3 regions of the Herminiimonas arsenitoxidans genome follow, and region 3 is predicted to be linked to each of the others. Evidence: predicted binding sites of a transcription regulator. Region 3 holds the regulator's gene; each other region holds the start of a gene.
The links. The regulator FNR, encoded in region 3, switches genes on or off when oxygen is low (the NO sensors DNR and NnrR bind a similar motif). The targets are predictions, from matches to a motif close to TTGATNNNNATCAA.
Positions count from the first base shown of each region.

Region 1: cydD (thiol reductant ABC exporter subunit CydD) is a predicted target of FNR. The motif match lies at 7,365-7,378, and genes of this name have one in related genera.
Region 2: BQ6873_RS15890 (DUF7933 domain-containing protein) is a predicted target of FNR. The motif match lies at 7,448-7,461, and genes of this name have one in related genera.

Region 1 covers NZ_LT671418.1:345,139-356,110, reverse strand. Annotated here, with positions in the region: gene BQ6873_RS01665 (Na+/H+ antiporter) at 1-529, opposite strand, end outside; gene cydX (cytochrome bd-I oxidase subunit CydX) at 733-855, opposite strand; gene cydB (cytochrome d ubiquinol oxidase subunit II) at 923-2,077, opposite strand; gene BQ6873_RS01650 (cytochrome ubiquinol oxidase subunit I) at 2,074-3,678, opposite strand; gene BQ6873_RS01645 (amino acid ABC transporter ATP-binding/permease protein) at 3,733-5,433, opposite strand; gene cydD (thiol reductant ABC exporter subunit CydD) at 5,430-7,109, opposite strand; gene BQ6873_RS01635 (LysR family transcriptional regulator) at 7,415-8,332, opposite strand; gene BQ6873_RS01630 (mandelate racemase/muconate lactonizing enzyme family protein) at 8,445-9,611, shown strand; gene BQ6873_RS01625 (SDR family oxidoreductase) at 9,689-10,429, opposite strand; gene BQ6873_RS01620 (LysR family transcriptional regulator) at 10,546-10,972, shown strand, end outside.
Region 2 covers NZ_LT671418.1:3,344,002-3,354,973, reverse strand. Annotated here, with positions in the region: gene BQ6873_RS15890 (DUF7933 domain-containing protein) at 1-7,220, opposite strand, end outside; gene BQ6873_RS15885 (methyl-accepting chemotaxis protein) at 7,831-9,531, opposite strand; gene BQ6873_RS15880 (methyl-accepting chemotaxis protein) at 9,720-10,972, opposite strand, start outside.
Region 3 covers NZ_LT671418.1:743,336-754,307, forward strand. Annotated here, with positions in the region: gene BQ6873_RS03480 (DODA-type extradiol aromatic ring-opening family dioxygenase) at 47-862, opposite strand; gene BQ6873_RS03485 (ABC transporter ATP-binding protein) at 981-2,282, opposite strand; gene BQ6873_RS03490 (ABC transporter permease) at 2,293-4,026, opposite strand; gene fdxA (ferredoxin FdxA) at 4,545-4,889, shown strand; gene fnr (fumarate/nitrate reduction transcriptional regulator Fnr) at 4,976-5,734, shown strand; gene BQ6873_RS03505 (NAD-dependent epimerase/dehydratase family protein) at 5,908-6,567, shown strand; gene BQ6873_RS03510 (ABC transporter ATP-binding protein) at 6,658-7,584, shown strand; gene BQ6873_RS03515 (ABC transporter permease) at 7,595-8,356, shown strand; gene BQ6873_RS03520 (lysozyme inhibitor LprI family protein) at 8,473-8,880, shown strand; gene BQ6873_RS03525 (YybH family protein) at 8,909-9,343, opposite strand; gene cysC (adenylyl-sulfate kinase) at 9,443-10,042, opposite strand; gene BQ6873_RS03535 (tetratricopeptide repeat-containing sulfotransferase family protein) at 10,035-10,972, opposite strand, start outside.

The DNA of each region.
Region 1 (10,972 bases), 400 kb from region 3:
ACAAGGAAAAACTGCCAGTAATCACCGCCGCCACTGCAAAGCGAAAACACACCAGACCCGAGGCATCATTCAACAAGGCCTCGCCTTCCAGTATGTGCATCATCCGTGACGGAATCGGGCTATGCGACGCAATCGCCGATACCGCAACCGGGTCAGTAGGCGACAAAATCGCCGCCAGCGCAAAAGCCGCCGCCAATGGAATCGCAGGAATCATCCAGTGGATGAAATAGCCCATGCCGACCACGGTGAACAGCACCAAGCCGATTGCCAGCGTCACTATCGGACGCGCATCACGAAAGAAAGCGCTTTTGGGTATGCGCCAGCCATCCAAAAACAGCAAAGGCGGAATAAAGAAAAGAAAGAAAAACTCAGGATCCAGCGGCACACTCATGCCGAAGCCGTAAGAAAGCACAGCGCCAGTGCCAATTTGAATCAAAGGTAAAGGGATGTTGAGCGGCAGCAAACGCGCGATAAAGGCGCTAGCCACGACAGCAAGAAGTAATACGAGAATGATGGTGACGGTGTGCATCTAAGCCTGAATTTCAAATGGTGCCTAAGCACACGAATGACTTACGTAATGCAGATGGGAAAACCAAAGTTTCCGCGCAAGCTGCCAGGCATCGATTTTACGCTGAAGCGGCAAAGTGAACATGGCTCAGATCAATGCGTAGGCAATGCCTGCGCTGGTTTTCTCTGAGACTATCCATGTTCACTCTCCTTACATAGTTACCATCAAGGCTTGCCCATCTTCTCCTTGCGGATGGCATCATCTTCCATAAGTTCGTACCACATCGCATTCAATACAGCGAAAGCAGCCGCGAGAGGCAAGCCGAGTATCCAGGCGAAATACCACATGATTTGTCCTTGTCTTTAACTAGCTACCGTCAGATAACGGCAGCGTGAGGTTGGAGTTTCTTCACAATTAATAGGCGTGTTTGGTTTCATCACGTATCTCTTTTTCATCGACCTTGCCCCACAGCACGTGATACACCCACGTGGTGTACGCCACGATGATAGGAATGAAAATACCCGTCACGACCAGCATGATGAACAACGTCAAATGACTGGATGACGAATCCCACACCGTCAAACTGGCATGCGGATCGACGGACGAAGGCAGGATGAAAGGAAACATCGATGCGCCCACGCTCAAAACAATGCCACTCACGCTCAATGCACTGCACAGCAACGCAAAGATTTCACGACGCAAGCGCAAACCCAGCAAGGCACCCACTGCGCCGACAAAACCCAGAACCGGTGCCGCCATCGTCCACGCATGCTCCTGGTAATTGACGAACCATGCACCGGGATGCTCCGCAACGGTTTTTAGCAAAGGATTCGATGGACCTAGCGGATCAACAACGCTGCTGATGCGATAGCCATCGATATATTTCCAGAGCAATAAACCAGCAACCGCATACAACACGATCGTAGCCACAGCCGCGACACTGCCGAAGTTGCGCGCCCGACCAGCAACCGCACCGTCTGTTTTCAACTGCAGCCACGCCGCGCCATGCATGATCAACATGGCGACAGATACCAATCCGCACAATATGGCAAATGGATTAAGCAAATCAAAGAAGCTGCCATCATAAAAAATTTGCAGGCTGGAATCGAGTCGGAACGGTACACCTTGCAACACATTACCCAGAGCCACACCGCAGATCAGCGCCGGTACAAAGCCGCTGAAAAACAAGACCCAATCCCACCGCGCACGCCAGCGTGGATCTTCACGTTTGCTGCGAAACTTGAATGCCACCGGTCGTAAAATCAAAGCGACCAAGATCACAAACATGGCGAGATAAAATCCGGAGAAAGACACCGCATACAACTGCGGCCAGGCAGCAAAAATAGCTCCGCCACCCAGAATCAGCCAAACCTGATTGCCTTCCCACACCGGGCCAACACTGTTGATGACGACACGTCGCTCAATATCGGTGCGACCAACAAAAGGCAGCAGGATTCCAGTTCCCAGATCAAAGCCATCCGTCACGGCAAAACCGACCAGCAGTACGCCTATCAATGCCCACCAGATCAGGCGCAGAGTGTCATAGTCTATGAGAGTATGCAGAATCATAATTGCTCCGACTTGGCGAGAGGGACTGCACTAGCGGCAGCGGAATTGACGTTCACACCCGTTGTAGGCGAATGCTCTGAAGTCGGCCCTTGTTTGATCGTTTTAAAGATCAGCTTTATCTCGATCACAAACAACACGGTATAAATCAACACAAAACCGGCCAGCGTAAGCAACAGGGTTTTAATGCCCAGATTCGATACCGCTACTGCAGTCGGCAAGACGCCTTCAATCACCCATGGTTGTCGACCAAATTCGGCCACCAGCCAACCCGCCTCAACCGCAATCCACGGCAATGGAATCGCGTACACCGCCAGCTTCAACAACCAGCGATGACGATCCAGTTCACGACGTGCAGACAATACGAAGAAAGTCGCCGTCAGTAGAATCATGAAGAGACCGATCCCGACCATGATGCGGAACAGCCAGAACAGCGGTGCCACCTGCGGCACCGTATCCAGCGCTGCCTTGCTGATCTGTTCAGGCGTTGCTAGTCGAGGATCATCTACATAGCGTTTGAGCAGCAACGCATAACCAAGGTCATGACCGTTATCTTCAAACTCCGTGCGCATTGCCTGTGTGATGTTGGCCGAACTACCTGCAGCACGTATTTTCTGTAAAGCATCATAGGCGCGTATACCGTTGGCAATGCGCAACTCCGCGTGCTGTACCAATTCATTGATGCCCGGAATCACGGTATCGAGTGAACGCGTACCGATCAGACCCATGACCCACGGGATATGAATCGCATAGTGCGTTTCGCGCGCAGCCTGATCAGGAAAACCGATCAAGGTAAAGCTGGCTGGCGCAGGTTCGGTTTCCCACATGGCCTCAATCGCGGCCAGCTTCATTTTTTGATGTTCGGTAGACAGATAACCGCTTTCATCACCGAGTACGACAACCGACAGCGCAGCAGCCAAACCGAATGAGGCCGCTACTGTCATCGAGCGTTTGGCCAGTTCCAGATGACGGCCTTTGAGCACGTACCATGCAGATACGCCCAGCACGAAGATCGCCGCTGTGACATAGCCGGCAGAAACCGTGTGTACGAACTTGGCCTGCGCTACCGGATTAGTCAGCACCGAGAAAAAATCGCTGACTTCCATACGCATGGTTTCCGGATTGAAAACCGCGCCAACCGGATTCTGCATCCAACCATTAGCAATCAAAATCCACAGAGCGGAAAGATTGGAACCAATAGCCACCGCCCAGGTTGCGACCAAATGACCTACCTTGGAAAGCTTGTCCCAGCCGAAGAAAAACAGACCAACGAAAGTAGCTTCCAGGAAGAAAGCCATCAAGCCTTCAATCGCCAGCGGTGCGCCGAAAATATCGCCCACGTAGTGACTGTAATAGCTCCAGTTCATGCCGAACTGGAATTCCATGACGATGCCGGTCGCCACGCCCATTGCGAAGTTGATACCGAATAAAGTGCCCCAGAATTTGGTCATATCGCGCCAGATGACGCGACCGGTCATGACATAGACCGTTTCCATAATGGCGAGGATGATAGATAGGCCGAGAGTCAGCGGCACGAACAGAAAGTGATACAACGCTGTCGTGGCAAACTGTAGCCGTGATAAAGAAACAATATCGAGTTCCATGTAGCTCCCTTTTGTGCTTAAATTCTTCGTCGTGCTTGGTTCTTGAAGCCAATATCAATCCGGCCGCAAGCTGTTCAACACACCCTCAAAATCTGCATCGCTACGCTTCACATCAGCAACAATACGCCCATGTTGCAAACAAACCAAGCGGTCTGCCAACTCTGCCTCACGTCGCACATGTGTTGCCAACAGGAAAGCACGTCCCGTAGCTTGCATCTTCAATCTTTGTAAAACGTCCCGCGCCGTCGCTGGATCCAGCCCTTCCGTCGGCTCATCCAGGAGCCAGAGCTGCACTTGTCGCAATAACAAGCGAGCCAGTGCCAAACGACGCAATTGCCCGCCGGACAAGCCCAAACCACCTTCACCCAAGCGTGTATTCAGCCCTTTTGGCAAATCTGCAACATCGTCGGCCAAACCGACTGTCTGCAATACATCCCACAGCCGCGCATCGTCGGCATCCGGGTCAGCCAGACGCAAGTTATCGCGCAAGCTGTCCTGGAACAGTTCAGTACGCTGCGTCAGCAGGCAATGCGGCGCAACTTGTACCGTGCCTGAGCGCACGCTCAGTTCGCCTGCGACAACTGCCATTAATGTGGATTTCCCTGCCCCGCTCGCACCTATCAAGGCAACGCGTTCGTTGACGCCTAGCGTCAGCGATATGTTGTGAAGAACGGCAAGGCCAGGCGCATCGCTACCGGCAGGATGCGCGCTGATGTTGATGAGATTAACGACGTATTCATTAGAAAGAGTTTGTGCAGGAACGACATTGATCTCTGCTTCTTGCATACGCGGGGCAAGACGACGTGCCGCCAACACCGTACGTCCCAACTCCAAAGCACCACGTCGCAAGGCAGAAAATGGTTCGGTTGCGGTCAGTACCAACAACAAGGCAAGCGCAGCAATAGGTGTATCTATTGCGCCGACTTCTACCAATGCAGCAACGGCAAGCAAGGTTCCCGTCAACGTCAATGTACCGACCACGCCATACGCCACGCCCGCCTGCGCTTCCAAGCGATTCAAGGCATCGTCTGCACGCGCCAGATGACGATCGGCACTCGCCAAGGCAGCGCGCTGTGCATCAAGGCGACCGGTCATGATTAACTCTGTCTGCCCCGCAACCAAATCGATACTGCGGGCGCGTAAAGCTTCCATCGCATAACTGCGGCGACACGCGGCGGGACGAGCACGTTGCGCCACGATCAATGTGATGCCCAAGCCCGTCACAATCAGCCACAGCGCAATGACGGCACCCAGCCATATCTGCACAAACCCCAGTGCCACACCGATTGCCAGCGCTGCTGCCAGTGCAGCACCAACGGGCACCAGTATGCGTAAATACAGCGAATCCAATGCGTCGATATCGCCTGTGAGTCGGAACAACAATTGCGCCGGTCGTGCCAGCAAACGTCGCGCAGCTTCTGGTTGCGCCCAACCGCGGAACAGACGCACACGCAAAGCAGCCAATACCGCCAGCGTGGCATCGTGCGTCACCAGTCTTTCGCCATAACGCGAAGCGGTACGTCCCAGAGCCAACAAGCGTATACCTGCCGAAGGCATGAACACATCGAAGGTGAAGGCCATGCTTGTATTCAATCCGGCAATCGCTGTCGCCGTGATGAACCAACCAGATAAACCGAGCAGCGTCATACCGGATAGCACCGTCACGGCAGCCAGCAACGCGCCCAGCCACAATTTATTCCGGCACTCAGCCGCGAACAAACTCAATACAGGATGGAGGTCGCGCCACAGTCTCATTCAGACTCCTGTGCATCCAACACGATCACCCGATCCATGCGCGCCGCCAGGATTGGATCATGTGTCGCGATGATCATGGTCTTGCCCTGCGCCAGTTGCAGCAAGGCATCCATCACCTGTTGTGCCGTAGTGCTATCAAGATGCGCAGTCGGCTCATCGACTAGTAGCAAGTCAGCATGCTTATCGACCGCAGCACGCGCCAACGCCAAGCGCACTGCCTCGCCGCCCGACAAACCGCCACCACCTTCACTCAAGCCAACACCAGGGTGTGCTTGCGATACGGTATCCAGTGAAGCGAAACGCAACGCTTCAGCGACATCAGCAGCACTCACATCGGCACGTCCCAATGCCACATTCGCCCGAACCGAGCCGGAGAAAATATGTGGCTTCTGCCCTATCCACGCCATACGTGTACGCAATTCGGCTACCGTATCCGCAGACAACTGCACGCCATCGATCACGATCTCGCCAGACTGTGCAGACACCATGCCGGCGATCAAGGACAGCAGCGTTGATTTGCCACCACCACTAGGTGCGACGATGGCAATACGCTCACCTGCTTTTACATGTAAATCGTATTCATCAAATATCGTGGCGCTGGCATCTGAGTATGAAAAACACAGTCCTTGCACATCGATGGATGGCGCAGCGCGTTCAGTTGTCTGAGCTGTTTTCTTTGTCTGTTGCTCTGCATCCGGCAACAACAACCCTTGCGCCGTCAAACGAGCGATCGCATCCAGTGCAGCATCGCCTGCGGCTTTGTCGTGCCAAACGCTGGATAACTCACGTAAAGGTTCAAAGAAAGCCGGCGCCAACAACAGGATGAACAAACCCTGCCCCAAAGTCAGGCGTGTGCCCCATGTACCGAATTCGATTTGTCCCAGCAAATGAAAGCCGATATAAACCGCCATCATCGCCACACCCAAGGCAGCGAACAATTCCAGCACTGCCGAAGACAAGAACGCGATGCGCAACACATTCATCGTGCGATGTCGCAGCGATTGTGCCGATTCCTGCAAACGCTGTGCTGTCGTCTCTACCGCATCCAATGTGCGTAGCGTCGCCAAGCCACGTAGACGATCCAGCAGGAAGCCATTCATGCCACCAATCTCCACCATCTGCGCTTCGCTCGCTGCTTTCGCACGCCAGCCAACCAGCGCCATAAAGATGGGAATCAGCGGAGCCGCCACCAACAGAATGAATGCAGCAATCCAGGAAAGAGGAAAAACGACGACAAGTATCGCCAGCGGAACAATGGTGGAGCGCAGGCGTGCGGGACGATAACGAGTGAGATAAGGGACGACTGCTTCCGCCTGTTCGGCTATGACACTCGCGGCCAGACCCGATGCAGGTCGTTGCGCGTCCAGCGGAGAACGCACCGCCAGCGACAATGCCACGCGTTCACGTAATTGCGACAAGTCAGCACGCGCCGTTTTAAAAACACGGCGCATACCCCACGCATCACACAGCGCACGCAGCACACCAAGTATGAAAATCAGAGAAGCAGGAAGGTATATAGAGGCGAGTCCATCGCCGTCAGCCAGGCGCTGCAATGCATAAGCAAGCAGCGCTGCCTGCGGCAACCACAGCAATGATGCAAACGCTTGCAGCAAACTCCCGACATCAATCCCTTTACCGGATCGCAATCGAAGGAAAGCGGCTGGAGTAGTTCGCATAGTGCCTTGCATTTTTGCGCATTGCCACGTCATTGCGTAACAACACGTGCTTCATTGCATCGGATCCGATGAGATTGATGACAGCATACGCCTAGGCGAGCGTTGTAGACAGTATCAGATAGATCTGTAATTAGCCGTAGCAGATTTTCGGCCGGTGAATAAGCGTTGCTTGGTCGCGCGAAAAATGGATCAAAAACTGGTATTGCTGGTGTACACATCATGCCGAGCATTATCCGGCATCGAATATTTGGCTTCTTGCGCTATATCAAATTTATGCTCGATTTATCTGATCGCCTGCATCACAGCTAGCTGGAGAGAGGCAAGTCTGCAAGCATATCAACATGCTCAACGAGGAAATCGATAAACACCCTCGCCCGCGTACTCTGATTGCGTCGGTTCGGGTAGTAGACGAACAAATCTGCCGAAGGCAAGACAAAATCGGGCAAGACAATTTTCAGCCGACCGCTCTTCACATACTTCGCCAAATCCCATTCGGATCGAATCAGGATGCCATGCGCATCCAGCGCCCAACCCAGAACGATATCGCCGTCATTGCTGGATAGTGCACTCTGCACCTTGACGACTTCGCTATTGCCCTTGTGCGTGAAACGCCAGATACCGGCTGCTTCATCATTCTGGCGATGCGTAATACAACGATGCTTGCTTAAATCAGCCAACGTCTTGGGTGTGCCGTGACGTTCCAAATAAATCGGCGATGCGCATAGAAATCGGCGATTGGACATGATCTTACGCGCATTGAGACGCGTATCCGGCAAGTCGCCGAAGCGTATCGCCAAATCAAAGCCGCTCTCCACCAAATCGATGGGCTTGTCTGTCACTTCGAACTGTACTTCCACATGCGGATACAGTTTGGCGAATTCAGACACCAGCGGTGCAATGGCGGTACGACCGAAACCCAGAGTCGCATTGACGCGCAACAGTCCGCGAGGTGTGGAACCACCCGACGACACCGCGTCTTCCATTTCCTTTACTTCTTCCAGAATTCTGGTCGCATAACCCAGATAGGTTTCGCCTTCGCTGGTGAGACTGATGCTGCGTGTCGTCCGGTTGATGAGCCTGACGCCGAGCCGTGCTTCCAGTTGCGCCAGTCGTTTGGTTGCCGCCGGCGGCGTGATATCGAGCGCGCGTGCAGCAGCCGAGAGATTGCCGTGGCGGGCAATCAGCACAAAGAATTCAAGTTCGGATGAGATGTCAGTTTTCACTGGGGGTGAATAGTTATATGACTTGCGGTGAATTATAAGTACGCGTTCTGCGAATAAGCTAGCGCTTTCCATATTCCACATCGACCAGACGCGATGTTTTCAGGAGACCCACATGAGAATAGTTGAAATCCGCGAAAAGACTTTACCGATTAGCTCCCCGATACGCAATGCATACATAGACTTCAGCAAGATGACGCTGAGTTTGGTTGCTGTCATTACCGACGTCATCCGTGACGGTAAACCAGTCGTCGGCTACGGTTTCAACTCGAATGGTCGTTACGGTCAGGGCATGCTGATGCGCGAACGCTTCATTCCGCGCTTGATGGAAGCTGATCCTGCTTCTCTGGTCAACGATGCCGGTGACAACCTCGATCCGCACAAAATCTGGAACACGATGTTCACCAACGAGAAACCAGGCGGCCACGGCGAACGTTCCGTCGCCATCGGCACCATCGATATGGCGGTATGGGATGCAGTCGCCAAAATTGAAGGCAAGCCGCTATTCCAGTTGCTGGCTGATCGTTACGGCAATGGTCAGCCAGATCGCAAGATTTTTGTCTATGCGGCTGGCGGCTACTACTACCCGGGACAGGATCACGGCAAGCTCAAGGATGAGATGCGCAGCTACATCGACCGCGGTTATACCGTCGTGAAGAAGAAAATCGGTGGTGCATCTCTGGACGAAGACTTGCGTCGCATCGACTCCATCCTGAGCGTACTAGGTGATGGTCAAAAACTCGCGGTCGATGCGAATGGTCGTTTCGATCTGGATACCGCCATCAAGTATGCGAAGGCTTTATCGCAATACGATCTGTTCTGGTATGAAGAAGCCGGCGATCCATTGGACTTTGAATTGCAGGCGACCTTGCGCAACTATTACGACAAACCGATGGCGACCGGGGAAAACCTGTTCTCTATGCAAGATGCTCGCAACCTGATTCGCTACGGCGGCATGCGTGCGGATCGCGATTGGCTGCAATTCGATTGCGCGTTGAGTTACGGCTTGGTGGAATACCTGCGTACGCTGGATATGCTGCATGAGCACGGCTGGTCGCGCAAACGCTGCATTCCGCACGGCGGCCATCAAATGTCGCTGAATATTGCGGCAGGCCTGGGCTTGGGTGGCAACGAGTCGTATCCTGATTTATTCCAACCTTACGGCGGCTTCCCGGATGGTGCCAAGGTCGATAACGGTTACATCACCTTGCCGGACTTACCCGGCATCGGCTTTGAAGGCAAAGCTGATCTGTATAGCGAAATGCAAAAGCTCTCTGCTTAAACATCCGTACAAAACAAAACGCCGACACTCATCATGTCGGCGTTTTTTCAATCAAGCTTGCTGTACTCCTCGCAGAATCAAGCCAATCCGCCATTCGCGCGCAATACCTGTCCGTTGATCCAGCCGCCATCCTTGCCAACCAAGAATGAAATTGTCCCAGCAATATCATCAGGCTGACCGAGGCGTTGCAGCGGCGGCATATTGGCGAATTGCTGTATCTGCGCTTCTGTTTTGCCATTAAAGAATAATTCCGTTGCAACCGGTCCCGGTGCAACAGCATTGACGGTGATATTGCGACCGCGCATTTCTTTCGCAAAGATCGGCGTCAACACTTCCACTGCCGCCTTGCTGCCGCTGTAGACCGCATAGTTAGGCAAGTTCATTACCACCGTCGTGCTGGAAAAATTCACCACCCGACCGCCATCATTCAAACGCGTCGCTGCTTCACGCAAGGTGTTGAACGTGCCACGCACATTGATGCTGAAAGTTTGCTCGAACATTTCATCGCTGCTTTCTGCCAACGAGGCCGTTTTCAGAATGCCGGCGTTATTGATCAGCACATCAACCTTGCCCAGCTTTTGTTCAGTTTCATCAAACAGGCGACGCACATCTGCCGCCTTGGACACATCGGCTTGGACGGCGATGGCTTGATGTTGGTCTGCCGCCAGTTTCGCAACCAGCGCATCAGCCTCTGTTGCGCTATTGGCGTAGTTGATAACGACGGCAAAGCCGTCATGCGCGAGACGCTCTGCGATTGCTGCACCTATGCCGCGTGATGCACCGGTAATGATGGCTACTTTTTTGGCTTGCTTAGTCATGATGCTTTTCCTCAAAATGTTGGTATGGACGGATTGTGCGACAAACCACAAAAAAGATAATCAGGCTAAAATCGACTTCATTATTCGAATTTCGATAACAATCAAAAGGCCAGCTCATGGATCGATTTCAGGAAATGCAGATTTTTGTGCGCATCATGGAACGCCGCAGCTTCACCAAAGCGGCGGATGATCTGCAACTACCACGCGCCACTGTCACCAATGCGATGAGCCGATTGGAAGAACGCCTAGGCGCGCGTTTGCTCAATCGCACGACGCGGCAAGTGACACCGACGCTGGATGGCGATGCCTATTACGCACGCTGCGTGCGTCTGCTGGCCGATGTGGAAGAAGCGGACAGCGCTTTCCACAATGCTGCGCCCAAAGGCTTGTTGCGCGTTAGCTTGCAAGGCACTCTGGCGGCGCACTTCGTCGTTCCTGCCCTGCCGGACTTCCTCGCACGTTATCCCGATATCGAATTGCACATCGACGTAAGTGATCTGCTGGTCGATTTGGTGCGCGACGGTATAGATTGCGTATTACGTG
Region 2 (10,972 bases), 2.6 Mb from region 3:
AACAAACCGCGTGCAGTCGCGATACGTACATTCGCAATACCTGGTTCGCCCTGATCCTGATAACCGTTGGCGTTCTTGTCATCGAATATTTTTCCGATGATGTCGGAACAATCGAAGGTTGGATCAGGCACCACACGGACGGTCGCTGTCGCTGTGTTCGACACCTGCGTGTTGACAGTGTTGTTCAAGGCCGAAACGCGATTGATGTATTCACCTTCGGATACGCCGGTACCGACCACCAGCAACATGCGCCACGTTTTACGTTCACCTGCCTTGAAGGTTTGGTTAGCCCATGTTAGGCTGCGACCAGTCACCACCGGCTCTGTCGTCACACCGTTCAATGAAGCCGAACCGGTGCGATAACGGAAACCAGCCGGAATCACGTCCACTACATTAATGTTCGTCAGCGCTGCGGCCAGCGTATTGGTAGCCGTGATCGTGTACGGCACCAGATCACCACGCACTACATTCACCAGCGGAGTGCTCTTGGTCATGACAATCGCACCGCCCAAAACCGGATCAAGCGGGATGTGATTGTTGACGACGTGGGCCGAGTTCCCATCCAGCACAAACGTGTAGTAGTACTGCGTCGAGCCAGCACCCATACCCATCGCTGCACTGCTTGCAGCGCAAGCAGCAGGATCATGCAAAGGCGCTGCATTCGTTGGCGGCAAACTATTGTTTTGTACCAGCGCAGGATTAGGGTTCTGCGTTACCGTCAACGTTGCAGTACATCCTGTGATCATTGTTGATGGCGATGGCAGGTATCCGCCCGGATACGTCGTGATCGTCAGTGCATAAGTACCGCTCGGTGCACCGTTCAGCAGGAATTGATAAAAACCATCGGCACCTGTCACAAAATTTGCCGTGCCACCAACCAAATGTGTCGCAGGATTGAATCCGCCCGGGCCACTGATCGTGACTACTGCGCCGCCCACAGGTTCACGTGTCACCGCGTTGTAAACCACACCAGCGGGATCAAGCGGCAGACTTTGTTGCGGATACGATTCGCCAGCCAGCAAACGCAGATTCTTCAGCGTGCCGTCGCCAAGTTCTGCACCGCCCTTGTTACCCGGACTACTGGTCGGATTGAAATCACCGCTGATAAAGGTCGCACCGATTTCATTCGGAATTGCGTCACCGAAAATCATGCCGGTCGTCGGATGACGGAAGCGGATGGTGTAGCCGGTTGATGGCGTCACACTAGGGAAGCCGTAAGCGCCGTTATCGTCAGTAATGGCGGTATCAACGACCATACCATTCAACATCAATTCAACGCGCCAACCTTTTATGCGCTCCAGCGGCGAGATATCGTTCTTGATGCGATCGTGGTTTTGATCCAGCCATACGTGACCAGATACCGCAGCAGGTTGTGCAATTGCCGTTGGATCCGTGGTCTTGTTGTTGCTTTCAAAACCAGGTGGTTCACCGCCACCGGCAACGGTTGCAGTGTTCACTAGAATTTTCCCTGCAGTCCCGACAGCGACAGCAACACGAATCGTGATCGCCGGAGCATTCGCACCAGAAGCAATAACGCTATCCGTAGTACACGTCACCGAGGTCACTGCATTTGTACAAATCCAGCCTGTACCACTTGCCGCTACAGCAGTGATGCCGATCGGCATGGTATCCACGACTGTTATCGTGCCTATCGAAGGAACTGCACCGATATTCGATACATTGACCGTGTAAACACCCGTACTTGAACCTTCCGCAAAGCTGGCTGGTGCATGCGATTTCACAATCGCCAGATCAGGGAAAGCGCCAGGTACTTCAGCAAAATTGTTATCGCCGGATATGCCGTTAGATGCGAGCGGGATATTGGAAATCGATGAGACAGCAACAGCGGGCAGCGTCGCGGTACCACCGGTACTGCCAGCGATTGTCTTGCCGTTTGTTGTTCCTACTGCTTGCGGTACCGGTTGCGTAACCGTGTACGTACCTGCAGCCAAACCGGTAAAACTGTAAGTGCCATTTGCTGCAGTGGTAGTCGTTCTGCTGACGGCAAAGCCATTCTCATCCGTACCCGTCAAATTAATGACTTGATCGCCGATGCCGTGATCATTGCCATCGACCAAACCATTGTCATTAAAGTCGAGGAACACCAGACCAGAGATGGTTCCGCTATTCGGTAACTCGGCAAAATTGTTATTGAGAGAAGTCGTGTTCGGCGGCAAGACGATATTGTTGATCACACTCACAGCAACCGTCGGCGCAGTTGCCGTGCCCGGTGTTCCGCCATTGGGCACCGTACCGGCAACCGTTTTGCCGTTCGACGTGCCTGGTGGCTGCGTAGGCTGGATGACCGAATAATTACCCGGCAAGACGTTGCTGAACGTGTAATTGCCGTTAGCGTCCGTCGTCGTCGTCAGATTAACAGTAGCGCCGTAGATGTCGGTGCCGCTCAACCTTATTTCCACATTGGCGAGCGGTGTATCGGCGCCATTCTTGATGCCGTCGTTATTAATATCCTTGAAGACCATCCCTGAAATAGAGGAAGGCGCAACTTCGGCAAAATTATTGTTCACAGAACCTGCTACATCACCAGTACCGTTATCGTTCAACACGATATTGCTGATAAGACTGCTGCTTGTTGTCGGATTAGATCCAATACCGACAGTGCCTGTCGTGCCATTGCGATTGGCGATCGTTCCCGCTGTGGTAATACCATTCGTCGTGCCAACCGGCTGGCCTGGCTGACAAACGGTATACGTATCTGCGATCAAACCGGCAAACGTATAGTTACCCAAGGTATCGGTGACTGCAGTTGCAATCAGTACACCGTTGCAAGTCGCACCTCTATGTAATTCAATTGCTGATCCTGCAATCGGTGTATCGATACCATTTTCGAAAGTACCGTTCGGCAGGACATTGTTGTCCTTGAATACCTTGCCCGACACATAACCTTGTGTGCTGATGGTCAGCACTGCATTGGCAGGTTGCTGGTTATTACCCAAATCTGTTTTCAAACTACCAGCTGGGATATTGTTGGTATGCGCACCTGCCGTCATCCCAGTGACATCAACATCAATGGTGCAACCACCAGGCGGAATCGTTCCACCGTTATTCAGGCGCACACTCGTTGCACCCGCAGCTGCCACGACCGTGCCACCGCAAGTGCTGACCATGTTTGGTGGTGCAGCCACACTGATTTGACCAGGCGCAATCGGCAGTACATCGTCGAAGTTAGCCGTCAAGGTCATGGTTGATGCATTGTCATTACCGATCACAATGCTCAAACGTGACTTGCCTCCTGCTGGAATCACGGCTGGTGAAAATTGCTTGCCCACCGTAGGCGGTGTAGACACGATCAATTTCGCGCTCGTCGCTTCTTCATTGACGATGCCCTCGTTCGTTGTCACCGCTGCACTTGGAATCGTATTGATATATGTGCCGGAAATATTGCTCAGCACATTGACCGTTACAAGACAGAAGCCGTTGGCAGGCACTGTTGCGCCAGCCACACGAATACTGGTGGCAGATGCTGTTGCCACTACCGTACCGCCCGCGCATGTTGTGCTGGCTCCCGGGGTTGGTGCGACCACTAATCCCGTCGGCAAGGTATCATTCACACCCAAGCCGGTCAGCGGCGCGCTATTGCTGTTTTCAAAACGCAGCGTCAATACAGCGACTGCACCTGCCGCCTTGTTATCAACGCCGGTTGTAAAGCCGCCAGGATTACCGCTATCTTGTGTACGCAAGCTAAACGCCTTGTGTACTGTCAGTGGCGCTCTGGCACGCAAGGTATCGCTGGTTGGATCTTTATTTGTTACGGGGATGCCGCCAGATGAACCTATGACCGTATTCGCCGGGATCGTATTCACGTAATCGCCTGCGGCATTCACCAGTACATCGATTTCTGCCACGCAGCTAGCCGCGGTCAAGCCTGTTGCCGCGATCAAGTTACCGCCGCTCACTTGCACTTGATGCAAACCACCTACTACCGAAGAAGAAACCGTCGCACCGAGACAAGTCGACGTCGGATTAGCACCACTAGGCACACTGATATTTGCCGGCAGTATGTCAATAACACTCAGGTTGCTCAAAGGCTGAGAAGTCGGATTAAGGAAAGTAATGCGCAAACGCGAACGCTCTCCCGGTTTCACTACATTCGGTGTGAACTGTTTTTCAATCCCGACATTGCTGCTGGTCGCCAGGCTGGTAAATGCAGGACTGCTGTTCGTCAAACCTTGATCGGTATGCAATGCGCCGGCCGGGATAACGTTGGTCACACCAGCGGCAACATTGGATGTGACATTAACCTTGATCGAACAAGCTGCATTGGCTGCCAAGGTCGCAATACTCAGACTGACCGAATGTGAGCCCGGAATCGCCACAACACTGCCACCAGGACAAGTAGTGGTCGCCGATGGATTCGCGGTAATGACCCAACCGTTATTAGGAGCACCTGCCGTACCGTCCGTGGTGAAATAATCTGTCACGCCCATATTGGTAACTGCTTGCGTGCCGTTGTTGATATCGATCGTCAACTGACTCACTTGTCCTGGGAAGGTCAAGGTAGACGGAGTGGTCGATTTCAAAATCGACAGATTGGTTGACGCATTACGCGTCAATGTCGCCGTCACTGGTACGACATTACGTACGCCACCATCGGCTTGAATGCCGTTCGCAGGAATAGTGTTGACCCAATTGCTACTGCCAGTTGCCACTACATCAAACAGAAGCGAGCAATTGCCACCAGCATTGATGTTTGCTCCCGTAAGAGAAATAGTCGCGTCGCCCGCAGCACCCGTAATCACAGGCGTACCGGCACATGTTGAATACGCATTAGGCGGCGTTGCCAATACCATGCCGACTGGCAGTGGATCCGTTACCTTGACGTTCGTCAGCGGCAGAGTGCTGGAATTTAAAAGCTGGACCGTGACAGTCGATTTACCACCCGACGCAATACTGGCCGGATTAAAACTTTTGTTTGCAGTTAGTGCAGATGTATACGTCAGAACTGGTGTATTCGTCGCAAGCGGTACAAGCGCACGCGGTTGATTATTAGCCAATGTTTCAGTGCCACCGACCGTTGCAGTATTCGGATAAACACCTGCTGGCCCAACCACATCAACGAGTAATACGCATGTGCCATCGGCACCGGTTCCGCCATCTGCCCGCGCTGGCACCGTCCCGCCATTCATTGCTATCGATGTGGAACCTGCGACAGCATCTATCGTCGGAGTACCGCAAGTACTGGCTGCATTCGACGGTGTTGCAATACGCAATTGCCCACCACCAGTATTCGCGAGCTTCAAGGTATCCGAGATGCTTACATTGGTCAGCGGATTTGCCGACTTATTCTTCAGCGTAATCGTCATACGAACGATCGTGCCTTCAGAAAAAGTATTGACGCCCGGAGTAGATTCAGCAAATGCCTTCGTCGCAGCAAGAACCGGTACCGTATTGTTAGGCCCCGTTGGATTTGAAGGACTACCGTTACAGATGTTTCCAGCACCGTTGTTGTAGCAAACGCCACCAGCAGCAATCGTGTTGTCGGTTGAGGTATTGACTGTCAGTGAAGTCATTGCCCAGAATTTGACCGTACACGTACCCGGTACATTGATATTGCTGCGTCCGGGAATAGAACTAAGCGCAAGAACGGCAGAAGTCGCACCGACCACGCTGCTAGAACTTAGCGTTCCGCAACCAGCACCTTCCACTGTCGGTAAATAGTTGATGCCATTGATATTGCCGGTCAAAAATGTTTGACCATGGCTGAACGGATCGGTCACGGTGACGTTGTTAATCACACCGACGCCGTAATTCTCCACCGTGATCTGGTATTGAATCGGATTCCCGGGTGCAACGACTGCAGGTGTTGCACTCTTCAAGATACGTAAATCATCGGCAACCAAAATAGTCGCTGAAGCATCTTGACTGCGTATCGCAGGAATGCCGACATCGACCGCACCTTCAGGCAGCGAATTTGTATAAGTAACGGGTACACCGGTTGATTGAACGCTGCCGGTGAAATTGACGGTGACGGTACAAGTACCGTTAGCGGGAATGCTGCCGCCATTGAGCGTAATGCCGACTGCAGTATTCGTCGTTGTGCCACCGCATGTATTGGATGAGCTGGTAACCAGCAAGCCCTTAGTCGCGGTCGCTCCACCCACACCATCGATAGGCGTATCGCTAAAACTGGTAATAGCCAGAGCCGTATTACCTTCATTTTTCAGGGTAATCACAAAGCTGCCGGCCTCGCCACTGGAAAGTGCCGTTTTGGGGAATGCCTTGCTCACCTGCAGTGGCGAAACTACCGTGATCGTTGCCTTTGCATCCGCAGCTGCCGGCATGCCCAAACCCGTACTGAAATCACTAGTACGATTAATCAGATTGGTTTGTGCCCCGGTTGTGTAAGCACCATTCGTCTGATTCGCTTCGACATTGACGGTGAAGGTACAACTGCCACTCGCCGGCAATGAACCGGAACCGCTTATCGTTGTGGCGCCAATGCCCGCGCTAAATACGGGTATGGAACCATCACTACAGCTAGCCGTCGCATTCGGTACAGCTGCCACCTTGATAATTCCATTGCCGCCAAGCTGAGGAAAAGCATCGGCAATATTGAAGCTGCCAATGGCGACAGAATTAGGATTCGTAACCTTTACAGTCAACGGCGTAGATGTGCCGCCAAGTATGAGTGTGGAGTTGCCAAACGACTTCGCAATCTGCGGTTGCTGCAATGCCCTCACACCAAATGTTTGTGTGACGAAACCACTGTTTGCCACAGCAGTAAGACCCTCAACTCCCGTTACTGCGCCATTGCCAAGCTGGTAATCATAGCTGGCTGCGCTCCCTGTCGAAGTCCCGGCCGTCACTGGAATATCGATCGTACATACGCCATCAGTACCGCTGCTTGATGCAGGAATAATCCCGTTCGCCAGTTTGATTTGTTGCGTGCCTAGTACCGTTGTTAGCGTGCCGCCACAGGTAGAAGTAGGTGTACCAGCGATCTTCAAACCATTAGGCAAAGTCCCCGGCAAATTATTATCGAATGCAGTGTTATCGATCTGCGTACCGACGCTATTCGACAAAGTAATGCGCAGGATTCTCACCTCACCAGGGAAAAATGAAGAAGGATCAGGCGTCGTCACGGAGGCCGTCAATGCCGCAAATGCAGACATCGGCAACATACCGATCAGCACAGCCAGTGACGCAGAGCGCAACACAGTAAGGAAAGAGAATCCGGCAAAGAATGGTGAACGCAACATGACAGGCCTATCTACTTTTTAAATAATTTTCTAAACACAAAGTCGCAACAATCTGCTGTTTAAATAATTGATTTGATGCACGGGAATTGCCGAACGGAATATAAAGTTCCCCCTCTGAAACGGCATGTAAACGTTCGCAAACATTTGCAAACAGAAATAAAAATGCAGTGTGTGGAACAGCGGAAAAGGACAGTTAAAAACACCCGTGCAGCAATCGTTGCCGGAGGTTGATTAACGTCAAAATAGAAGGTCTGAAAAACCCTGAAACTGCTATGAGGATGAGTAGAAAAGCGCGGAGAAAAACGAAGTGAAGTACAGAGAGACCGGATGATGTCTATCGCCTGCATGACAAACATGTAAACGCAAAACACTGAGTTACATCCACACAACAAGTAGTGGTGGCTATCTCACTGAATTTTATTTCCACATGGAAATATTTTTAGATATGAAAAATAAGCGAGAAAGAAAATAATCAGACATGCTTGCATTGCACAGACATCAGTCGGACAAGCAAAGAAGACGAAAAACGATAGTCGAGCAAAGTACGGCAGAAAATAAAAAAGGCCGGGTAAGAACCCGGCCTTTTAAAAGAGATGCAAAGAGCAGACGATTAAAACTCTTCCCAATCGTCCCCGCCCGTTGCTGCGCCATTCGCAACTTTTTGACGTACTGGTGCAGCGATCGTACGTTGGGCAGGAGCACGATGCGATGCCACCGCTGAGATTTTTGCAGTTCGTTTGATCGGTGCAGACACTTCTACACCATCCAGCTTGAACACGCTAACGGCTTCTGCCAGCTTGGCCGCTTGATCATTGAGTGATTCGGCTGCGGCTGCAGCCTCTTCTACCAGCGCTGCGTTCTGCTGCGTGACTTGATCCATCTGACCGATGGCTTGATTCACTTGCTCGATGCCAGCGCTTTGTTCCTGACTCGCGGCCATGATCTCGGACATGATGTCGGTCACGCGCTTCACGCTTTGCACAACCTCATCCATCGTCACGCCAGCTTCTTCTACCAGTCGGCTACCGGTCTCGACTTTATCGACAGAGTCGCCTATGAGTGCCTTGATTTCTTTTGCGGCAGCGGCCGAACGTTGTGCCAGATTGCGCACCTCACTTGCGACTACGGCAAATCCTCGGCCTTGTTCACCCGCACGTGCTGCTTCTACCGCGGCATTCAAGGCCAGGATATTGGTCTGGAAAGCAATGCCGTCGATGACGCCAATGATGTCCACGATTTTCTTGGCAGAGGAATTGATTTCTTCCATCGTATCGACCACTTGCGACACCACTGCACCACCTTTTTCTGCCACGCTGGAGGCAGATACTGCAAGTTGATTGGCTTGACGTGCATTGTCGGCATTCTGCTTCACGGTTGAAGTCAGCTCTTCCATTGATGAGGCTGTTTCTTCCAGTGAGCTGGCTTGCTCTTCAGTACGGCTGGACAAATCCAGATTGCCCGCTGCGATCTGACTCGATGCTGTAGCAATGGTATCGATACCCGTTCTGACTTCGCTCACGCTCTTGACCAAGCCGTCGTTCATGTCCTTCAACGCTTGCAGCAATTGTCCGGTTTCGTCGCTCGACTTGGCTTCAATCTTGTTGCGCAGATCGCCAGAAGCGACTGTACGTGCAACTTCGACCGCGTATCCCAAGGGACGCGTGATACTGCGTGACAGCAACCACGCGAGTAAAGCACCCAATGCCAATGCAATCGTTCCCAAGGTAATCAATACAGCGCGACCGGATAGATACAAATCATCGACAGCAGTTTTCGCTTTCTGGAAAATCCCTTGTTGAAACTCCACCACCGCCAGGACTGAATTGTTATAGGAATCCAATGCTGGATCCATCTTGGTTTCAATCATTTTTTTTGCCGTTACTTCGGCGGCTGCGTTGCCTTCGCTCTTGAGCTTGAAGACATCCTTGCGGATATCCATATACTCCTTGCGCTTGTCACCCACCACACTCATCAGTTTTTTGCCTTCATCACTTTGAATCTGGCTACTGATTTGATCTTGCAGCTTGGTGATTTCGATACTTTGCGCTTCCATCTCGGTCTGGAATTGTTTCTGTACTTCAGCATCGTTGCTTCTCACACGTGCCGTGGTACGCACCGCGTTGGCGATATTACCCAGATACCATTGATGCGATAAACGCTCTGTCTGCGCAGCGGCCTCCATGTGCACAGTTGCTTGTGCGACTGCTTGCAGGCGCCATACACCAATCACTATCATGGATGCCATCAATACCAGTACAACGGCGAACGCCATGCCCAGCCGTACGCCGATTTTCAAATTCGTTATTTGCATTTTTTACTTAAGATGAGGGAGTGCTTCGAGGGAGATGTTCATGATGTATCGTTCTGCTGCTCTATTTTTCCATTGCAGAAAACGCCATCATTTTGTCGAGATCGGTCGAGAACAAGATGTGTCCCCGACCATAACAAGATTGATCAGGCAAGCGGCGCAGCGCTTACCTGATTACAGCAAGTGATAACTTAAAACTCTTCCCAGTCATCGCCGCCTGCCGCTACACCATTCGACACTTTCTTACGCGCTGGTGCAGGTGCTGCAATCGCACGTTTGGCAGGTGCTACTGCTGCGATTTTTGTTGCCGTCTTGGCGGATGCGGATACTTCCATGCGATCCAGTTTGAAGACACTGACTGCTTCTGCCAACTTGATCGCTTGTTCGTTGAGCGATTCCGCTGCAGCTGCAGCTTCCTCTACCAACGCTGCATTCTGCTGCGTGACTTGATCCATCTGACCAATGGCCTGATTCACTTGCTCGATGCCGGCGCTTTGTTCCTGGCTCGCCGCCATGATCTCGGACATGATGTCAGTCACACGTTTAACACTGTGCACAACTTCTTCCATCGTGACGCCAGCTTCACCGACCAGCTTGCTGCCGATCTCTACTTTACCGACAGAGTCACCGATCAAGGTCTTGATTTCTTTCGCTGCTGCAGCCGAGCGTTGCGCCAAATTACGCACTTCACTCGCTACCACGGCAAATCCACGACCTTGCTCGCCGGCACGGGCTGCTTCCACTGCGGCATTCAAGGCCAGAATATTGGTTTGGAAGGCAATGCCGTCGATAACGCCAATGATGTCCACAATCTTTTTGGCAGAAGTATTGATGTCTTCCATCGTATCGACCACTTGCGACACCACTGCACCGCCTTTTTCTGCAACGCTGGAAGCAGATGCGGCAAGCTGGTTGGCTTGGCGTGCGTTGTCAACGTTCTGTCTCACAGTCGAGGTCAGCTCTTCCATCGACGAAGCTGTTTCTTCCAGTGAGCTGGCTTGCTGTTCAGTGCGGCTGGACAAATCCAGATTGCCCGCTGCGATTTGCGTGGTCGCTGTACTGATCGCCGTACTGCCTTGACGAACGTTGTGTACAGTTTCGGTCAAGCTAGTCTGCATTTTTTGCAAGCCGTGCATCAGCACGCCCATTTCATTCTTGGATTTGACTTCGATACGGCTAGTCAAATCACCAGAAGAAATCGCACCGAAATGACCCAGCATTTCCTGCAGCGGTTGCATGATCGCGCGGATCAGGAAGAAAGCTGATATTGAAACAGCCAGCAACCCAAACAAAACGCCACCAATCGCCGCAATGCGGAACATGCTGTACATGGATTGACTGGATTCATACGCTGCAGCGGCAGTCTTCAATTGAAAGTCCGTCAGCTTCTCTGCGCTCTCACGCATGTCAGTAAATAAAGGTGAGGTCTTTACAAACATGAGAT
Region 3 (10,972 bases):
AGTAACGATGCTCATCCCTGCGCGATAACTTGGCACACCTAAAACATCAAACGGCTTTATCACCAAAGACATAACCGGAAACCACAACTTCCATCACTTTGTCTTCGAAAATCTTGCGCCCCAAATCATCACCCGCCGCTCCAGCTGCGACCATCAGTGGCAGCAAGTGATCGGGATATGGTTGGGTCAACTTGGCATCAGGCGCCTCCGCCCATGCTGTTAACAAGGCATCGCGCTCTTCTGCCGGTGCGGAAATGCTGTCACTCAGCCACGTATCAAACCGTTTGGATGCTTCCGTAAATGTCGGACTGAAACCACGCATATTATGAAAGCTCATGCCGCTGCCAACGATCAGTACGCCTTCATCACGCAATGCCTGCAAGGCAGCGCCAGCACGCAGATGCTCTGCTGGATCGAGATCGGTTTTCATCGAGAGTTGCACTATCGGGATATCGGCATCCGGATAGATCAGCTTGAATGGGATGAAGACGCCGTGATCAAAACCGCGTTTTGCATCCGTCTTGACGGGAATATCTACCGCACCCAGCAGATCGACTATGCGCTTCGCCAATGCTGGCGCACCCGGTGCCGGATACGTCAGTTCATAAGTGTGCGGAGGAAAACCGTAATAGTCATAGATCAGCGGCGGATGCGCGCCTGTCATGACGGTGAATTCATCTTCCATCCAATGGCCGGAGATGACGAGTACCGCCTTCGGCTTTTCACCGACGAAGGTATGCATATTCCGCAGAAAATCTGCCATGCCATCCCACATGTGTGGATCACCTGGCCAGTCCATGAAAAAACAGGGGCCGCCGCCGTGCGGAATGAAGAAAGTGGGAACACGAGTAGAGTTGGCCATGATGCTATCCATTAGCGTTTGAATTTTTCAAAACACTATTGTGCTGCCGCTACAAAATTCTTGCTTGCGAACAGCACAGTGGTTTTTTTGACATCACTGCACCGCTTGCAAGCCACGTTTACTCGGTTTCGTTTTCCGGCAATTTGAGCTGTCCGGTGTGATAGTCGTACTCATAGACTTCACCATAACGGCCCCACTCGACGACAACTTCCAACACGCGCTTGGCTTCTTCTTCTTTCAAGAATTCTTCCAGTGAATCGAGGAAGCCTTTTTCTGACAATGAACCTGCCGGTTCCTGCTCCAGACTATTGCGGATATGCGCGGCCAAAGGCACGTGCGTCAGCAACTGCTGGCCGAAGATTTCTTTTCTGCGTATGTGCGCTGCTTGCGCATAGCTATGTCCCAGCGCGGTCAGCGTGATATCGCCCTTCTCTACCTGCGCCAATCCCAGTAGGCCGAGTGCTTCGTAAGTCGGGAACAATTCTTCGTCCGGCAACTTTGCTTCTTCCGTCAATTCCGGCAAGTCGGCACGGCCGTTGAATGGCGGCGCGGCCAATAGATCGAGCACACCTTCGATATGCGCGACGTCGGTTTCCGGCAAACGATAGCTGAGGTTTGCATGCAGTGCAGCACCGGTCGTTGCTTCTTGCGGCGTGCGCATCGTCATCAATGCGTACACTTCATCGATCAAGGCTCTGACTTCAGGTGAATCGACATTGCGTGGTCGCGGCAGATTGATCTTGATCTCGCTGCGTATGCGTCCAGGGCTGCTGGACAGAACGAGGATGCGATCCGACATCATGACTGCTTCTTCAATATTGTGAGAAACGATCAAAATGCCTTTGGTTGGAATGCGCTTCTCTTCCCACATTTCCAAAATGTCGTCGCGCAGCGTTTCGCCAGTCAGCACATCCAATGCAGAAAATGCCTCATCCATCAGCAAAACATCCGGCCCGGTGACCAAGCCGCGTGCGATACCGACACGCTGCTTCATCCCGCCTGACAATTCACGTGGCAATGCGCCGCCGAAACCGGCCAGACCAATCAGATCAAGCATGGCATCTGCGCGCTTCTCGCGTTCATCTGGTGGTACGCCTTGCGCTTCCAGACCCAGCTCCACGTTTTGCTGCACGGTCAACCACGGGAATAGCGCGAAGGACTGGAACACCATCGCGATACCGGCAACCGGGCCGTAAATTTCCTGACCACGATACTTTGCACTGCCTTCATCCGCAGGAATCAAGCCCGCCATGATGCGCAACAAGGTGGATTTACCCGAACCGGATTTGCCTAACAAAGCGACGATCTCGCCTTCTGCCAATGCAAAATCCACTTTCTCCAACACGCTGCAAGGTGTGCCGTCTGCAGTCTGGAAAGATTTATCCACACCGGTCAATTCAATCAATACATTTTGGCTCATGACGGCCCTCTCAATGACTACGGTCTTCTGCCAGCAAATACAGTTTGCGCCAGAAAAATCTGTTTAATAACATGACAAATATGCACATCACGCCGATGCCGAGCGCAATGCGATGGAAGTCGCCGGCATCAGTCATTTGCTTGATGTAACTCCCTAATCCTTCGGCGACCAGTGTCGTTTTGCCCCAAGTCACATACTCGGCAACGATGCTGGCATTCCACGAGCCACCACTAGCCGTAATTGCGCCCGTCACATAACTAGGGAATACGGCTGGCAGATAGACACGTTTCCATTTCAGCCAGCCCTTCAAACCTAGATTGTCAGAAGCCAGACGCAACTCATTTGGTATCGTCGAAGCACCGGCTACCACGTTGAACAGGATGTACCACTGCGTACCGAACACCATCAAAGGACTGAGCCAGATATTGGGGTTGAGTTGCATCGTCAGCAGCACATACACGACCAACGGAAACATCAAGTTAACCGGGAACGCAGCCAGAAATTGCGCAACACCTTGCACACGTTGCGAATACTTAGGATGCAAGCCGATCCAGACTGCAATCGGCACCCAGATCAACGATGCCAAGGCAATCAGCACCAACACGCGCGTCAACGTAATCAAGCCCAGCCACACAACATGGACAACTTCCGGCCAACCGACATCACTATGTACGAAGGTAATCAGTCGATAGATCGCCAGCGCGGTAGCAAGCAAAATCACTACGCTCCATGCACGCGACCATAAAGGATGGATAACACGCGCACTGGCTTGCGGTGCTGTACCGTCGTAGCGCACGCTGAACCAGCCCAAGGTGCTGCGCAACATCGTCCAGACACGATCCGTGAATGCGCGCATCCAGCGGCTGCGGCGTCCCCAATTCAATAACCACGAACGCTGTTCGGTCTCACCTTGCGATTCTTCAAAACGGAATTTATCCGCCCATGCCAACAGTGGCCGGAAGAACAATTGGTCATACAAGACGATCCCGGCAAGCATGGCTCCAATAGCCCAACCGATCGCATGCAGATCCTTGGCCTCGATCGCGACTGCGATATAAGCGCCGATGCCAGGCAGCTTGATATCTTGCCCTGCGACCGAGATCGCCTCTGCCGCCACCAGGAAGAACCAGCCGCCAGACATGGACATCATCATGTTCCACAACAAGCCCGGCATCGCGTAAGGCAATTCCAGTCGCCAGAAACGCTGCCAACCGGATTGACGGAACACGCGCGAAGCCTCGCTCAGTTCAGCCGGCACAGTCCGTATCGATTGATACAGGCTGAAAGCCATATTCCACGCCTGTGAAGAAAAAATCGCAAAAATCGCCGCGCACTCAACGCCCAGCAGGTTACCCGGGAAGAATGCAATGAACGGCGCAATCGCAATCGCCTGAAAGCCAAGAATCGGCACCGATTGCAGGATATCCAGCATCGGTATCATGACCTTTTCGGCAGCGCGATATTTGGCCGCAATTGCAGCGAAGATAAAGCTGAATAGCAACGCAAAAGCCAGCGCGATGAACATACGCAAAATCGTGCGCAGCAAGTAATAAGGAAGATTGGAAGGATCAAGCGAGATCGGCGTTACTTCGCCGACCACAAATGGCCTGGTCATCTGCATCGCGCCAAAGCCCACCGCAACAAACACGGCCAGCACCAGTGGTAACAATGCCCAATCCCAGCGATTTGGAGAAATCGCAAGCAAGGACTGATCTGCCCGACGTGGGGCAAACAACTCAAACATGGTGACACCTTGTATTCATGATTATCCAGTCTGAGCACACCGGGAAAAGGTATAGGACCTTTACCGGCAAGAATACGCATGCTGATCCGAGTGTGTGAAGACGCGATTAAGCGGCGTCAACAGTCAGACCATGCTTGCGAGTCATCAGCAAGATACAACGCACTCAAGCTCGTACAGGTGGACACGAGATCACACCGCAAGAGCGATATATGCAATCAATTTAAAAACTAAGGGAGTAGAAAAAGAACAATCGAGGACCGATTGCCTTAAAGCCACTACCCGCCATTGCGGCAAGGTAGCGATGAGAAATCGTGGGCTACCTTGCCAGCATACTATCGGTATGAGAACTACAACTGGAACTGCCCATTCAAAAACCCCATCGGAAAATAATCGACGCACTTTACCACTCGCTTCCCCATCTTGCAATGAGCGCCGTCATTTCGGCGCACCTTGAAAAAGGCAATTCCGGCGACAGCGTTTACAATGACGCCTCTGATCGCAAAAATGGAACGAGGAAAATGCCGTTTGTCGTCACTGAAGCATGTATTCAATGTAAATATACCGATTGCGTTGTGGTTTGCCCGATGGATTGTTTTTTTGAAGGCCCCAACTTCCTTGCGATCAATCCGGATGAATGCATCGATTGTTCCGTATGCGTACCGGAATGCCCCGTCAATGCCATCGTTAACGCGGCTGAAATCTCGCCCGAACAACAGCATTTCGTCGCATTGAATCGTGAGTTATCCATGCGCCCTGACTGGAAACGCATCAGCCAGGCCAAGACGCCTATGCCTGAACATGAAAAATGGGCGCAGCGTAAGGATAAGTTGCCCTTGTTACAGATTGATGACAAGATCACATGAGTCGCCTCAGTCTTCAAGACTGAGCCTCTCACCGTTAAACCAGTCACCGCACCCATACCGCATCGCGGTTCGACTAAGCAAAGAATATGAGCCAGCCTTCCTCCTCTACCGTTGATGCAGCATTGAACGTCAACGCCTTGCGCGCCAGTTGCTCCACTTGCAGCATGCATCAGTTGTGTCTGCCTATGGGCCTGGGCGAAAACGATATGGAGCGCCTGGATCAAATCATCGGCCGCCGGCGCAAAGTGTCACGCGATGAATATCTGTATCGCATGGGTGATCCCTTTGTTAACTTGTATGCGGTGCGCGTTGGTCACTTCAAAACCTGCCAGATCAACGCTGGTGGCGAACAGCAGATTACCGGTTTCCAGATGACCGGCGAATTGCTCGGCATGGATGCCATCAGTACCGACCTCCATCACTGTGATGCGATTGCGTTGGAAGATAGTGAAGTCTGCGAAATCCCATTTCCACGACTGGAAGAGTTGTTCAGCACCATGCCAACACTGCTGCGTCACTTCCATCGCATGATGAGCCAGGAAATCACGCGTGAGCAAAGCGTCATGCTGCTGCTCGGCAACATGCGCGCAGAACAACGCTTTGCGGCCTTTTTGCTGAATCTGGCTTCGCGTTATATGGCACGCGGCTACTCCTCGACCAACTTCCAGTTGCGCATGTCGCGTGAAGATATAGGCAACTATCTCGGCTTGACGATAGAAAGCATCAGCCGCTTGCTCTCCAAGTTCAAGAAAGAAGGCTTGCTGAAAGTGAGCAATCGCGAGATAGAACTGCTGGCTCCCGCTATTTTGAAAGAAATGGCTGCCGGTAATGCCAGCTGCCGTTAAATCCAGGTATTGATTTTATTCAAGGCGCCCCGACCTTGAGCACACGTTCTTACATATCAATTTGAATAAGAAATTGGAGTAACGAAGCTAACGCCATTCATGCGTTGGCTATTCAGTGATCGCATGCACGATGCACTCGCGCGTTTAACGTTGGGCTTACCGAAGAGGATGAAATGAATATATTGATATTCGGTGCGACTGGTATGGTTGGCCAAGGCGTATTGCGCGAATGCCTGCTCGATCCAGATGTCACACTGGTAAAAACCATAGGTCGCAGCAGCACTGGCCAGCAGCATTCCAAATTGCGTGAAATCGTACACTCTGATTTGCTTGATTACGCGGCCATCGAAGATGAGTTGCGCGATATCGATGCCTGCTTTTTCTGTCTCGGCATTTCATCCGTTGGCATGACGGAGGCCGACTACACTCGCATCAGTTACGACATGACGCTGGCGGCAGCCACAACATTGGCCAGACTCAATCCGAATATGACATTCATCTATGTATCCGGTGCCAGTACCGATAGCTCGGAACAGGGATCCGTAATGTGGGCACGCGTAAAGGGAAAAACCGAGAATGCCTTGCTGCGTCTGCCCTTCAACGCTTATATGTTCCGTCCCGGTGTGATACAGCCATTACACGGCATAAAATCAAAAACCAGGTCTTATCGTCTGCTTTACGCCTTATCAGCACCACTATTCCCGATTCTTCGCGCCATATTCCCCACGCAGATCACCACTACCGAAGCCTTGGGCAAGGCCATGCTGGCTGTCGCCAGGCATGGCGCTGATAAACATGTACTGGAAAGCAAGGATATCGCTACGCTGCGATAATGCGTATCTGCAGTATTTCTGCATACTAAAAAACTGACAGTCACTCGCAAGCTACGCGAGTTGGCATCATCCATCTATTACGGAGGCAGTTTGCAATCGATTATTTCCGTCAAGGGCCTGACCAAGCAATATGCGTCAGGCTTTCAGGCGCTCAAAGGCATCGATCTCGATATCCGTCGCGGCGAAATTTTCGCCCTGCTCGGACCGAACGGTGCGGGCAAAACCACATTGATCAGCATCATCTGTGGCATCGTCAATCCGAGTGAAGGTACTGTACTGGCCGATGGTCACAATATCGTGACCGACTATCGCGCTGCACGTACCAAGATCGGGCTGGTACCACAAGAGCTATCGACCGACGCATTTGAAACGGTATGGGCCACAGTCAATTTCAGTCGCGGCATATTCGGCAAGCCGAAAGATCATGCGTACGTCGAAAAAATCTTGCGCTCTCTTTCGCTGTGGGAAAAGAAGGATTCCAAGATCTTTGCCTTGTCCGGCGGTATGAAACGACGCGTGATGATCGCCAAGGCACTCTCGCACGAGCCACAGATACTCTTCCTCGATGAACCGACTGCCGGCGTCGATGTGGAACTGCGTCGCGATATGTGGGAAATGGTGCGCGGCCTGCGTGAGAGCGGCGTGACTATCATCTTGACTACACACTATATTGAAGAAGCCGAAGAGATGGCCGACCGTATCGGCGTCATTCGCAAAGGCGAACTGATTTTGGTCGAAGACAAGGCAGCCTTGATGGCCAAGCTGGGCAAGAAGCAATTACGCCTGCATTTGCAACATCCTTTGCAAATCATCCCTGCCGAGCTTTCTCATTTACAACTCGAACTTTCAACAGATGGTAACGAGCTGACCTATACCTTCGATGCCCAAAGCGAGCAAACCGGCATCGCCGAACTCTTGAAAAAACTGAGTGAACACAATATCGACTTCAAGGATTTGCAATCGAGTCAAAGCTCACTGGAAGAGATTTTTGTCAGCCTAGTGCACAGCAAAGATTGAGAAGATAACTATGAACATATACGCAATCCGCGCTATTTATAAATTCGAACTGGCGCGTACCTGGCGCACACTGATGCAAAGCATTGCATCGCCGGTTATTTCCACCTCGCTCTACTTCGTCGTGTTTGGTGCAGCCATCGGTTCACGCATGGTCGAGGTCAACGGTGTCAGCTATGGCGCCTTCATCGTGCCCGGCTTGATCATGATGGCGTTGATGACAGAGAGTATTTCGAATGCGTCCTTCGGCATCTTCATGCCGAAATACGCCGGCACGATCTACGAGATACTCTCCGCACCGGTGTCTTATGTGGAAATCGTGATCGGCTATGTAGGTGCAGCCGCGACCAAATCCATTATTCTCGGCGTCTTGATACTGGCAACGGCACGGCTCTTCGTCACGTTTGAAATTGCACATCCGTTGTGGATGCTGACTTTTCTGATTCTGACGGCAGTCACCTTCAGCCTGTTTGGTTTCATCATCGGCATCTGGGCGACTGGCTTCGAGAAGCTGCAAATCATTCCTATGCTGATCGTGACTCCACTGGCTTTCCTTGGTGGCAGCTTTTATTCGATCAGCATGTTGCCAGCAGTATGGCAAAAGATCGCACTGGCAAATCCAGTCGTGTATCTGATCAGCGGCTTCCGCTGGAGCTTTTATGGCGTCTCTGACGTCAGCGTTCTCGTCAGTATCGTCATGACCTTGGTCTTCCTGAGCGCATGTCTGGTCGCCGTCTGGTACATCTTCAAGACTGGATATCGACTGAAAACCTAGATAGGCGTCTAGCAGACAGTTTATTGACGTTAATCAAAATATGAAGCAAGCTGCTGCCGTATGCTGCTAGTCTTGCTGAAGACGCATGTGCTTATTAATTTTTTGACAGGGATATGATGAATAAAATCACACTGGCTTTTTTGACCTTGCTTCCGATCAGCGCTTTTGCACAACAGGTTGATCTCTGTCTGTCCAAAGGGTCGCCGCAGGAAATGAATAGCTGCGCAAAAGAAGAATACAAAAAGGCGCACGACAAGCTGGATGTCACCTACAAAGCCTTGCTGAAACAAATCCCAAATCAGGATCAGGAAGGCATTCCTTACGTAGCGACTAAAAAGCAATTACGCGTCGCGCAAAAGGAATGGACTGCTTTTGTTGAACAAGATTGCAAGACCATCAGCATCTATAACAAAGGCAGCATCATGAAGGACATTGAGTTCTTCAGCTGCATGCGTTTGCATACGGAACAGCGCACGTCCGATCTGGAGCGCTTCCTCAGCCGTCGAAGCAAAGCCAAATCCTAAGCACTGCATAAGTACGAATTTGAACGAATTAACGTTCGTTCAAATTCGCGCGCATGCTGCCATACGGATCGTCGATGATGTAACGCCACGATCCATCTTCCTGCTTGCGCAATACCTCTAGCGTATCAACGCTGGCATGCACCAACTTCCCTTCCGCATCTTTCCACGACAGATTCGCCTTCATGCGATTGGTCGCAAGCGTACCGTCGCCACTGATTGTGGACTTGATGAAATCGATAGCGAACGTGGGTTTCAAGGCGATCAACGATGCATTGTTTTGACGGATCGCATCCAGTCCTGTCATCGTCCTGCCTGATTTTGAAAACAGAACCGCAGTTGGCTCATACAAAGCGACCGATATTTCTATATCGCCTGATTCCAGCGCGGCAACCAGAATGCGACTGCAATCGTCCGGTAGTCGTGCACGCTCGCTCAGTTGTATCTCGATGTCTTTACTAGCCATGATCGCTCTCGGAATAATTGTCTTCAGACATCTGAAGGAAGACTGAATGTCTATCCGAATCAATTTTGCCACGAATGATGGCGATAGACGCTATTCGAATCAAGCGTTACGTGTCAGCGGCAAGTTCGCAAGTACATAGAAGATTAGTTTTTCGGTGCTTACAGCCAACGTCTCACTGGCGCTGTTGACGACGCATTCTGCCTGTTCCGGCGCTTCATACGGCGCGCTGATGCCGGTGAATTCCTGTATCTGCCCTGCTCGTGCTTCCTTGTAGAGACCTTTGGGATCGCGCGTTTCGCAAGTAGCAAGATCAGCTGCGACATGAATTTCATGGAAAGTCTGACGACAACACGCACGGGCACGCGCACGATCTGCGCGATATGGTGAGATGAAAGCTGCGATACAAATCAGACCCGCATCAGCAAACAAGGAAGCAACTTCACCCACACGCCGGATATTTTCCGTTCTACCTTCGTGACTAAAGCCAAGGTTGGCATTCAAGCCTCTGCGTACATTGTCGCCATCAAGCACATAACAGGAATAACCGAGCTTGGTCAGCGCATGTTCAAGATTCATAGCCAGACTGGACTTGCCTGCGCCAGACAAGCCGGTCAGCCATAGCACCGCACCTGCATGACCGTAATGCGCCTGGCGGTCTGCTGCGGTAAGCGTATGCGCGACTGTCGTGAGTTTATTCACTGTGTTCTATTTTCAATGCTGCCAATAATGGCGCAAGGTGAGCGGCATTTCTTTTCCAGCGCCCCTTTGATGTTTTATAGATAGGTTGGCGCACTTGATTAACGCTGGCAGTACGAACCACACGACGGGTTTTGTGAAAGTCTAGACATGCTTCATCCCACGGCATGCCGACAAAATCAATCAAGCGCTTGGCCTCACCTTCCAGATCATCTACTACTGCTTCGTAATCCACTTCTATGAATCTATCGTCTGGCAGCACCTGACGCCAGTGATCCATCAGCGCTTGATACGCAAGATGGAATTGCCCCAATTCCGTCTGGTCGTAACTGAACAACTGTTCACCCGTGAAGTGTTTGCTGTAGCACGACAGACAAGTATCAACTGGATCACGTCGGCAATGGATAATGCGTGCACCCGGCAAGATCAGCGGGATCAAACCGGCATAAAAGAAATTGGACGGCATCTTGTCGACCAGACGCTTTTTGCCGTTTGCCAGCTGTGTAATGTGCGCCAGATAATCGTGGCCGATCTGCGCCAAAACATCTGATGACGGATTCGCGACGCTTTCCGGAAAAGTACCTGCTTTCTCAATCGCCAAACGCAAAGCACTCAACTCGCCCGCACCATGTATATGCGGATGTGAAGCAAGTATTTGCTCGACCAAAGTCGTACCAGAACGTGGCATGCCGATAATAAATACTGGCAATTCAGATGACACATCTACGCCAGTGTGCTGAGCCAGCAAATCTGCATTAAAGGTAGCCGCAATGCGCTCCATCCATAGCTTTGTGACGGCAGCGTCGTAATTGAACGTGGACCGCTTCAAACGATTGCCTGCATCCAGATGATAAAAGGCTCGCGCCGAATTGCGCGTATCGAGATATGCCTTGCCGAGCGCAAAATGCACAGCCATACGATCCATCAGGGACA